Regions from separate parts of the Cutibacterium sp. LaCa_89 genome, predicted to be linked through region 1. Evidence: riboswitches for the same ligand, from Rfam matches in the RefSeq annotation. Region 1 holds a riboswitch; the other holds the start of a gene.
What was found. A riboswitch is a leader RNA that binds a small molecule or an ion and turns the genes downstream of it on or off. The one in region 1 is predicted to bind cobalamin.
Positions count from the first base shown of each region.

Region 2: it holds a riboswitch for cobalamin, as region 1 does, so the genes downstream of both, ACP8LP_RS09355 (prenyltransferase/squalene oxidase repeat-containing protein) here and ACP8LP_RS03400 (ABC transporter substrate-binding protein) in region 1, are expected to answer to the same signal.

Region 1 is NZ_CP190889.1:732,601-738,191, reverse strand. It holds partial or broken gene ACP8LP_RS03425 (carbon starvation CstA family protein) at 1-366, shown strand, start outside; gene ACP8LP_RS03420 (CstA-like transporter-associated (seleno)protein) at 363-578, shown strand; gene ACP8LP_RS03415 ((2Fe-2S) ferredoxin domain-containing protein) at 601-1,233, opposite strand; gene ACP8LP_RS03410 (ABC transporter ATP-binding protein) at 1,230-2,024, opposite strand; gene ACP8LP_RS03405 (FecCD family ABC transporter permease) at 2,021-3,055, opposite strand; gene ACP8LP_RS03400 (ABC transporter substrate-binding protein) at 3,052-4,065, opposite strand; cobalamin riboswitch at 4,107-4,292, opposite strand; gene ACP8LP_RS03395 (hypothetical protein) at 4,327-4,527, opposite strand; RNA gene rnpB (RNase P RNA component class A) at 4,544-4,925, opposite strand; gene ACP8LP_RS03385 (zinc ribbon domain-containing protein) at 4,986-5,591, opposite strand, start outside.
Region 2 is NZ_CP190889.1:2,032,485-2,038,075, reverse strand. It holds gene ACP8LP_RS09355 (prenyltransferase/squalene oxidase repeat-containing protein) at 1-1,250, opposite strand, end outside; cobalamin riboswitch at 1,236-1,476, opposite strand; gene ACP8LP_RS09350 (leucine-rich repeat domain-containing protein) at 1,700-4,237, shown strand; gene ACP8LP_RS09345 (tetratricopeptide repeat protein) at 4,368-5,066, opposite strand; gene ACP8LP_RS09340 (VWA domain-containing protein) at 5,066-5,591, opposite strand, start outside.

The DNA of each region.
Region 1 (5,591 bases):
GGTTACTGGGCCAACCACATGACGTACAAGCGGGCCATCGCCGCTGGCAAGACCTCGCTGGGCCAGGCCAAGGACATCGACGAGATGCGCACCGTCGTCGGCAACACCGCTATTCAGGGGACGATGTCGATCATCTTCGTCGTCTGTGCCCTCATCGTCATGATCGCGGCCTGCATCCGCACCGTTCAGGCGCTGCGAGGCCACAACATCATCAACACCGAGGATCCGGCCAAGCCGTCGCACCTCTTCGCCCCCAGTGGCCTCGTCGCCAGCAAGGCCGAGAAAGATCTTCAGGCCGAGTGGGACGAGTTCTACGAGACCCATCGCGAGCTTGACCTGGAGCACGTTCACAAGGAACACGCGTGAGCGCCGCACCACGGCATCTGCCCACCGATCCACTGTGGCGACGATGGTGGTCGTCACTGCGGTGGTGGGTGCGCGGGGTCACGGAAGCTGACGCCTACGACAACTACCTCGAGTGGTGTCGACGCACGGGTCATGAGCCGATGCCGGAGAAGGCGTTCTGGCGCGACCAGTGCGACCGTCAGGACCGCAACCCCCAGGCACGATGCTGCTGATCCTTACCACCGGGCCTTCCCGTCACTGACGGGAAGGCCCGGTCAGTTCTGACACGATGCGGTCAAGGTTGTCCTCGGTCAACTGAATGCACTTGCCGTCCGGCCAGACCACGATGAGTGGGGCGTGGTTGCACGGATACATGCACCCCGTCACCGTGACGAGAACCTCTGTGTCCAAGGCGTGTGACTGGGCCAGCTTCGCCTGCAGGCGTGCATGCAGGTCGGCGGCGCCGACTGCGCTGCAGCGAGGTCCTCGACAGGTGAGCAGATGGTGTCGGAAGGAGGGGAATTCCCGCCAGGCAGGGTTGTGCAACGGCGCTTCGGCCCCGGTCACGGTTCGCCACTCGCCGGCAAACTCCTGGTCGGGACGTACAACCCCGACATGCACGACGACGGTGGGTCCGTTCTCATGGACACGGACCCACTGGCCGGCGACGCGACGAAGCCAGGACAGCGGCACCGGTCCGTCATCGCAACTCCATCCGACGAGCTCGACCCGGTCGTCGTCAGCGGCGTCGAGGACATCTACGAGCGCCGGTCCAGGACCCTGCAGACATGCGTTCCGGTCGGCATCCACGTGACGGGCCACTGCTTCTGCGCTGACCGCGTCAGAGGAATCCTCCCAGCGCAGCGAGACCGCGATGCGCGTCGTCATGGCTGCAATCCCCGCCAGGTGAATCCACGTCTGAAATCTGACCAAACCTCGCCGTCGACTCCGAAATGTTCACGGACGAGGTCAGGAGTCAGTACCTCGGAGGCCGACCCTGCTGCGACCATCCGGCCCGAGTCCAGCACGACGAGGTCATCCGCGTAGGCGGCGGCCAGGTCAAGATCATGGATGACGGTCACCGTTGTCAGACCAAGACCACGCACTCTCTCCAACAGGTCAATCTGGTGACGCAGGTCGAGATGATTCGTGGGTTCGTCCAGGAGCAGGATCTCAGGATCCTGGGCGAGAGCTCGGGCCAACTGAACACGCTGCCTCTCCCCTCCCGAGAGGGACGACCATGCCCGGTCAGCAAGATCAGCAACTCCGGTTGACGCCATCGCGTTCTCGACGGCATCTCCGTCACGCCCTCTTCGGCGACTGAGATTGCCGATCCCCCAGCCTCCCAGATGGGGAATGCGTCCGAGCTGGACGACGTCACGCACCGTCAGTTCCACGTGAGCCGAAGGACTCTGCTCGAGAAGGGCCATCACCCGGGAGCGCTCCTTGGCCCCGATCCCGGAGAGATCACGCTCCCCCAACCACACCCGCCCCGCGCTGGGCTTCCGCAACCCGGCCAGCAGGTGCAACAGGGTCGTCTTCCCGGATCCGTTCAGCCCGATGACCATCGTCATGACCTTTGGCCGAATCTCCACGTCGACCCCGGACAAGATCGTCGTCCCGTCGACCGTCCAACCAAGATCCTCAGCTCGCAACGTTGCTGCTGTCCCGGCACTCATGATCGAGACGCCTGTCGACGCAGCAGGACGACCAGCACCGGGGCTCCGACGGCCGCAGTGATGACCCCGACGGGAATCTCGGTGTCAGGGCGCAAGCACCTCGCTGCGGTGTCGGACCACACCATGAGCAGGGCCCCGACGAGGGCCGACACCGGTAGCAGCCGGGCGTGTCGCGGCCCGGTCCAGAACCTCACGATGTGTGGGACCGTCAGCCCGACGAATCCGATGGGGCCGACGAAGGCCACGCTGAGAGCGGTCAGCAGGGCGGTGCCAACCATGATCATCCAGCGCACGGTGTTGACCGGTACTCCCAGGGACATCGCGCTGACGTCACCGAAGGCGAAGGCGTCAAGGGTGTGGCACAATGCCATCCCGGCGATGAGGGCCGGAACGGTGGCGACGGCCAGGGTGATCGTCGATCCCCATCTCACACCGGTGAACGACCCGAGGGTCCACGACAGGGCTGATCGAGCTGCGTTCGACTCACCACACACCATGATCATCATGGACACCGCCGCGCCGCACAACTGTCCGACGGCCACCCCGGCCAGGATGGTCCGGCTGGCGGGTAACTCCCCGGACTTGCCAGTGGCCATGGCCAGCACCATGACCAGGGCCCCGACCGCCCCGCCGAAGGAGGCCAGTGTCATGAGGACGGACTGCCCCAGAGTGCTGGAGATTCCGATGATGAGGATGAAGACCGCACCCACCGAGGCCCCACTGGAGATGCCGAGCAGATAGGGATCGGCCAGGTCATTACCGGTCAGGGTCTGCAGTACCGCGCCGCACATCGCCAGCAAAGCGCCGACGGCCATCGATCCGATGACGCGCGGAGCCCGCAGCTGCCACACGATCTGATCATCGAGAACCGTGACGTCGGCGCCCTCGATGAGACGGAATCGCCGGGCCACCACCCTCGCGACATCATGGACAGGAACGTGTACCGCCCCGGTCCCGAGCACCACGAGGACACTGCCGACCAAGGCCATGGCGAGGATGCCGGTGATCAGCCAACTACGCTGACGACTCACTTGCCGGTGATCTTCGCCAGACCGTCATTGAGGGTCTTCGCACCGTCCACGAGTTCGGCACCAGGGGTGCTCTGGGAGAACGGCACGGTGACGAATTTGTTCTCCTTGACGGCCTTCATCTGGCTGAGGACGGGGTCCTTCCTCATATAGTCGATCTTCGACGTCGCCGTGGACCAACTGGCATCGGCGACCACGATGACCTCAGGGTTGGATGCGACAATCTTCTCCCAGGAGCCGTCTGCCCAACCGCCGTCGAGATGGGCAAAGAGGTTCTTGGCACCGACAGCGTCCATGAGGAGCTGGGGTCCGCCATGTCCGGCGCCAATGAACGGAGTCTTGTCTCCCGAGTCGAACCAGACGATCGACGTCCCGGTGCCGTGCTTGTTCCCGGTGACCTCCTTGAGGGCATCTCGCTGCTTGGAAATGGCCTTGTCAGCCGCATTCTTGACGCCGATGAGAGTCCCCACCTCGGTCATTTCCTTCCAGACGTTTTCCCAGGTGGTTTCGGCCGAGGGCGTGCCCTTGGGGCAACCGAAGGGGCTGATGTAGGTGGCAATTCCCTGTTTCTTCAGCTCATCACGCGTGCCGACGGCCTTGTCCGTAAAAGCGCTGGAATACGAGGACAGCGCCAGATCAGGCTTGGCGGCCAGGAAGGTCTCCTTGGACGGGTACTCCTTGGAGAGCACCTTGACCGAGTCATAGGCCTTCTTCCACTTCGCCGGGATCTCACTGTCAAGGTAGGCGGTGCCGACGAGTTTGGACTCCCCGCCGATGGCCAGCACGTCCTCAGTGGCTCCCTGATTGAGGGTCACTGCCCTCGTGGCGGGCTTGTCGAGGGTGACCTGCTGTCCGCAGTTGGTGATGGTGATCGGACCAGAAGCCGACGCTGAGACCGAGGAAGACGACGATGACGCGGAGTCCTTGGGGGCACCGGCACAGCCGGCGAGCAGGACGGCGGGAAGCACCGATGCCACGAGGACGCGGCGAAGGGATGACGGGATGACGGGCATGAGTAAGCCAGCTTTCTGTGTTCGGCGTGCGCGACCGGGTACCGACAGGACGGCGTCAGGTGGTCTTCGGGCTCGACCTCGTCTCCGTTCCCGGCTCCTTCCCAGTGCTCATGGCACCAGTGGCGTTCGCCGGGGCAGATCAGTCATACCGCTGCGCGTCAGCTCCGGCTTCTCACCGGATTCCAGCGCTGGTGGGGTCACCAGCAACCTGACGTGAGCATGTTAGCATCCGCTTCGTATGCCCTCCTCCAAGGAGTTACCTCACTTGAACAGGTCACCGAAACGCATCGTCGTCTTCCGGTAAACCTTGTTGTAGGCGGCTCGACGTGGATCTCGCAGCCAACCCATTCCCTTACGGCCATAACCGGGAATGAGGGTGCGCCTGACAGTCCTCGTGACTCGACCACGCGTCCTGGCCGAGATGGTTCTGGACAGGCTGGGAGTACGAATTCCGAACTTCATGGACCCGATGATAGAAGGGACGAGCCATCCTGTAAGCCGGGTTCTGTGGCCCCTCAGGGCCGGTGATCATCCATCTGTGAACGCCATTACTGGCATCCTCCAGCCTTCCGGCTGCGCAGCCTACCCGGACGCTCAGGCGAGCAGCCCTCGAACACGTCCGCGACCTCGTGGTCTTCTTGGCCTTGCTCCGAGTGGGGTTTGCCGTGCCGTCACCGTCACCGATGACGCGGTGGGCCCTTACCCCGCCGTTTCACCCTCACCGGCCCGAAAGCCGGCAGTTTGTTTTCTGTGGCACTGTCCCGCGGGTCACCCCGGGTGGGCGTTACCCACCACCCTGCTCTGTGGAGCCCGGACTTTCCTCGACAGCTCAAGACTGCCGCGATCACCCGGATGGCTCGTCCGACCGTCGATTCTACGGTCATTGCCGCATCGTCGCCACACGGGCAACGGCGCAATTCTCAGAGAGACTCCTCGGTGCGCACCAGAATCCGGTCGCACTCCTCGCAACGCACGACGTCGTCCTCGGCGGCTGCGACATAGGTGCGCAGGTCAGCCGGATTCGCAGCAATGCCACATCCCTCACACACCCCGTGGACGAGCTTGGCACACCCCATCCCGGTGCGCTCGCGCAGCATCTCGTAGAGCTTGAGGAGATCAACCGGGACACCACCCGCCTGGGTCTCGCGAGACCGGCACAACTCGACCAGCTCGTCGTCGATCCCCTTGAGACCGGCATCGCGAGACGCGAGGACGGTGCGGATGTGGCCATCCAGCTCGATACGACGACGATCCGCGTCGGAGTGAGCGGCTTCGGCGTCCTCGACGGCCTGCATGGCATCGAGCTCGGCGTCCTCCAGCAGGCTGATGCGTCGCCCGAGATGCTCGATCTCCTCGGTCAGACCCTTCAAGGCCTTGTGGTCGGTGACGGAACCGGAATCGACGGTCTTCTGATTGCGCTCCATGCGGGCACGGGCCGGCTCGAGGTCGCCCTCGATGCGCTCCTGTTCCATCTTGGCGTCCGACAGCGCGGTCGACTTGGCGACGACCTCCTCGGCAAGGGTCCT
Region 2 (5,591 bases), 1.3 Mb from region 1:
CACACATGGCCCACGGCGATGCACTTCTGGGCGCCGCCCATGTCACCGGGCTTGCCGGTTGGGGTGACAGTGGGCTTGGTGGTTGGGGTGACAGTGGGCTTGGTGGTTGGGGTGGTTGTGCAGGTTGGGGTGTTTTTGGGGGTTTTGCCGGACCATGTTGAGGCGTAGCCGTGGCCGGTGATGGCCATGATGGCTTGGTCGGTGGCCATGATGTTGGGTTCGTGGTCGTTGCGTTGGGCTTGCCATGCGCCGACTTTCGTGAGGTTTTGTTGGCGGATGAGCCATTGCTTGACGGATTTCATGTCCTCGCCACGCTCGGCGAGGGCGCTGGCGAGCATGCCGGTGGAGTTGGCTGCGGAGTAGGTTTCCCAGTAGTCGCCGTCGTCGTGGGTTTTGGTGTTGATGGCCCATGTGGTGGCGTTGTTGGCGGCAGTGTCGATTTTGGTGTGGTAGCCGTCTGGGATGAGGTGGGGGTTGCGTTGGAGGAGGGTGAGGTCGGACAGGGCGATGCCGGTGTAGTCGGGGTCGCCGACGAAGGTTTTCGTGCCGTCTTGGTTTCGTTTGGTGTATCCGAAAGCGCCGGCATCGTCACCTTGGGTGCCTTGGGTGGACAGCAGTTTGTCGAGGATCTTCGTTGGTACCGGGCGGTTGGCGCGGGTCAGTGCGATGGTGATGAGGTGTGGGCCCCAGTACATGGTGACGCGGTTCTTCATGCCTGGGCTGTCATCGTTGATGTAGCTGGCGAGCTTGATCCAGAGGTTTCCGGTTTCCTTGCCGAGGAAATAGGTGGGATCCTCGCCGAGAATTTCGGCGGTCATGATCACCTTGGCCAGGCCAGCCGGGTTCTTGTCGACGTACTTCGGGCCGGCTTCCTTGAGGGCTGTGGTCATTTCCTTGACGACGTCGGGATGGGCGTCTGAGCCGACCAGGGCGATGATGCCGTCGGCGATGCCGCCGGCCTGTCTGTAGTTTGTCGGGTCTTCCTGCCACTTCTGGGCGAGCCAGTCGGCGGCTTTGGCGACGTACTTGCTGGTGGCGGCGGTGTCGTTGACCGATCCGGCCCACATGGCACCCTTGACCGGGTTGGCCGGCGGATCGAAGCAGTAGGGAGCAGAGCCGTCATCAATGGTGGCGGTGATGGCTGCATGGGATGGCGCGGGCTGCGGGTCAGCGAACGCTGGTGCCGCGAACGGCGATGCGACGAGCGCACCGGCGGCGAGGCCGGCGACCCATTGATTGAGCCTGGTCATGTGGCGGGCCTTCTTCCTGAGGCTGCGTTGCGCTCCGGACGGGAAGGGCCCCTGAGTCGAACTCACCGCAGTCCTCGACGGTGTGTGATATTCCTTCGACAACCCAGGTACTCCGACTCGGGGGTGGGCCCCTCACGGTTGCGGGTCAGTTCCGGATTCACACCGAATTCCCCTGCGGTCGCGGTGTCAGTCTAGGCTTGGCGCCACCACATGTCCACATTCGGGTTCGGCGACGAGAACACCTTATGTTAGGATCTTGGTGGTTTCATCGATGGGGAACCTGGTGTGAATCCAGGACTGTCCCGCAACCGTGTAGTTCGACAGAGATGTCGGCAAAGTCGGATCACCGTCGTTGAGATGTCTCGTACTCAATTCCGTCGTGGACAGCGGAATGGTCGGTCCTGTCTTTGGATGACGACGAAGCGTCCACGCAGTGAAAGGCAGGACCTGTGAGACGGTTCAAGGGGTTGGCCGTGGTGTTGTCTGTGGCCATGGCCATACCGATGGCCATCGTGTCATTCGTTCCGGCGTCGGCAGCACCGGCGACGTCGTACGACGATGAGGCGCAGAAGTGCATCGATCAGAAGCACGTGTTCGTGTATGCCGAGCGTGATGACGGGCATGTCGACACCGGCTGCGCGTCGAAGTTCTCCACTGGGGTGGAGGCGTTGAAGTCAGCCGGTTTCGACATCGGCAGCACCGATTTCGGTGGCGACCTGGGAATGTTCATTGATTCAATCAATGGATATCCGGAGAACCCCGATAAATTTTACGCCTATTGGGGTTATTTTCATGGTCAGCCGGCTGGTAGGAATGCCGAGACAAAATGGGAGTACTCGCAGCTAGGTGCCAGCAACTACCACCCGAAGCCTGGCTCGATCGAGGCCTGGCATTACATGCTCATTGATGGCCCGTGGGAGGTTCCTCCGACCTGGAAGCCGAAGGTTGATCCAGCCCCGACGACTCCGGTAGCGTCCTTCGAGATTCCTGATAAGGCCCTGCAGAAGTGCATCACTGACAAGTTGGACACCACTACCCCTTCCAAGGATCAACTTGCTGGCGTGACGAGCCTGAGTTGCCGGAATATGGGAATCAAGGACCTCACCGGCCTTGATCGGCTGACCGGTCTGGGAAAAGCCTTTCTGTCGGGTAACAAGATTAGTGATCTCAAGCCGTTGGCCTCCTCGACTGGCATTTTCAGCCTGGATGTCAACAGCAATGAGATCACCGACGTCGCGCCTCTTAGGTCCTTGACGAAGCTGTCCCGGCTGGACGTCGGCAAGAACCACATCCGTGACCTATCCGCGCTCAAAGACATCAAGGGTCTAGGTGACGCCGACATCACCTCGAATTTCCAGGCCGTTGACGGTGACTCGGCCACCGCCGGGGTTCAGGTCCCCGTCCCGACAGCTGTCGACCATCACGGTACGACCTTCGTGGCCGACCGCGAAGTGCCTGAGGGTGTCAAGATCAAGGGCAAGAACGTCACCTATCCCTCTGCTGGCGACTACGTGTGGCAGTTCCGTGACGCCTCGACGTACTTCAACGGGTCCATCACTGTCCATGTCGTCGCGGCTCCCGAACCACCGAAGCTCGTCGATATCCCCGATGCGAACTTCAAGTCCTGTCTCCAGGATGCCGTAGGTGCCGGTAAGCCGCTGACGGCTGAGAATCTTGGTGCGCTGACTGAGGTCAAGTGCATCGACAAGGGCATCAAGGACATCACCGGAGCTGAGGCCCTGACGAACATCAAGACCCTGTACCTGACGACCAACGAGATTGAGAGCGTCGATCCGCTTGCCGGTCTGACGAAGCTCGAGACGCTCTACCTGCCCAACAACCACGTCAAGGATTTGGCTCCGCTCGCGGGTCTGGGGAATCTCAGGACGATGAGCCTGGATCAGAACCCCATCACCACGGTGAAGCCGCTGTCCTCGCTGACGAGTCTCACGGACCTGACGATCAACCAGAACAGGCGCGGCAAGTACAAGTATCCGGGCATCACCAGCCTCGACGGGCTGGGCGCGCTTCCCAAGCTTGCCCGTTTGGTGGCGAACAACAATGTCAACTTGGCCGATCTGTCCGGGATCTCCGGTACCACCTCATTGAAGAAGCTGTTCCTCAACGGTGACAAGGTCTCCGACCTGACCCCTATCAAGGGGTTGACGAACCTCGTTGAGGTCGGTTTCGACAACAACGAGATCTCCGATGTTTCCGCTCTGGCCGGGATGAAGAATCTCACCAAAGTGGGGCTCAGCTCAAACCACATCTCCGACCTGTCCCCGCTGTCGGCCGTGAAGAGCATCGCATTCATGGGTCTGCGTGCCCGATGGCAGACTGTGACGGCCGCGCCCGTTCTTGCCCAGCAACAGGTTGCGGTTCCGATGGCGAAGGCTGCCGACGGCTCCAAGGCTGAATTCATCGCTCCTGAAGGTGTGACGGTATCGGGTGACACAGTGACTTATCCAGAGGCCAGCGATGGTTACACCTGGACGTGGTCGCACAAGGACGCCGCCAGCCACTCCGAGGACTTCACCGGGACGTTGATTCAGCCTGTGACGGCTGCGGTTCCAGCGCCGACTGTCACCCCTACGGTGACTCCGACCCCTACGTCGACGGAGACCCCGACCGTTGTGCCGACTGCCGCCCCCACCGAGACGCCCACGGTGTCCCCGACGATGACTCCCACGGCCGTTCCTACCGGAACTCCGACTGTCGCCCCTACGGTGACTCCGACCCCTACGTCGACGGAGACCCCGACCGTTGTGCCGACTGCCGCCCCCACCGAGACGCCCACGGTGTCCCCGACGATGACTCCCACGGTCATTCCTACCGGAACTCCGACTGTCGACCCTGCGGCAACACCGACTCAGGCTCCGTCGACCTCTCCGGACAAGCGCGGACCTCATCAGGGCAACATCCCGGTGAATCCGTCCTTCCCGGACGATCTCACGCGCCATCTTGGACTTCCTTCTACAGGAGTCTGATTTTTGGGTGACAGAGGGGCCCCGCCACTACGGCGGGGCCCCTCGTCATCTCGCGCGCGGGTCGTGCCAGACGATGAGATCTGTTCGCGGCCACGGCTTCGAGTTCCGGGGATGGACGCGTACCGGTGAGCTACCACGTCCTTCCAGTGCCGGAACCCGAGTCCTTCTGGGAGGTATTGGCCTGGTCGAGCGCCTTCTGACGCTGTTCCTGAGCCTTCCTGAGCTTATCCTCGAGCTCATCTTTCTTGTTCTGCTGACCGGAGGAATCCGCTTCCTCACCGGCATCTCCTCCGCCACCATTCTGGCGCTTGCGATCGAGTCGAGACCTGGTGTTGCTCGCCGCAGCTTTTTGGGACGACGAGGTGCAGCTCGCGTCAGTGAGTACATCCTTGCCCTGACGCCACCGCACGAGGGCTTCGTCGCGGTTGTCGGCCTCGGCATAGCGATCAGCCGACGCCTCCAATGACCACGCCCAGTTCAGACGAACCCAGCACTGCTCCTCATCAGGGGCCAGACCGGCGGCCTTCTCAAACTTGCTGGCAGCCCCGTCGTAGTTGCCACGGGTGTACCGAGCGACCCCGGTGTCATAGGGGGCGATCCATTTGTCGATGGTCGCCAACTTCTCGGCGGACGTGAACTTCCCCTCGGCGCTGGCGGCATCCCCCCGGCCAAGGTCCGCTCGTCCATGATCAACGAGGATCATTGTCCGCGCGGGAAGAACTGCTGCCGCGAGGGCGACGAGGGTGACGACTCCAGCTCCAACTCGTAGCGTCCACGGTGTCCTGACGCCGTGCATGCCACCACGTCCTGGTCTTTCCAGGGTCGCCATCACGTCACCTCCTTGTGCATCCGACGCCATGCCCGCACGCTGAGCCAGGCATCCGCCATCTCGCAGATCAGGGCGGTTGCGGCGAACCACCAGGCCCAGTGGCGAATGCGTCCAGGCTGTCGATTTACCGGCTGCTGGAGCGGGTTCTCCCACCAGGCCACCTTGCTGGTGGCATCGCGCTGGAGGAACCGTCCGCCCATCTGCCCGGCCATGGTTCGCAAGGTCTGCGGATCAGCATGGGACACCGCAGCCGAGCCATTCCTGGTCACCTTTTCAGTGGCACGAGGGCGAATGGGCATGGTGCCTCCCGAGGTCGTCCCGTAGCCGAGGACCAAGCCGCCGTCGATGAGTCCGGAGATGTCGGAGAAGCTGTGTGGAGCCGAGGACGCCGTCTGCTCGCCGTCGCCCATGTATACCAGATACCTCTTCGCGGCGGGGCGGCTTTTTCGTGCCATGACGAGCATCCGGCGGGCCAGTGGCTCGGCCAGGCCGATGTCCGTACCGGTGGCGTTCACCGTTTCTCGC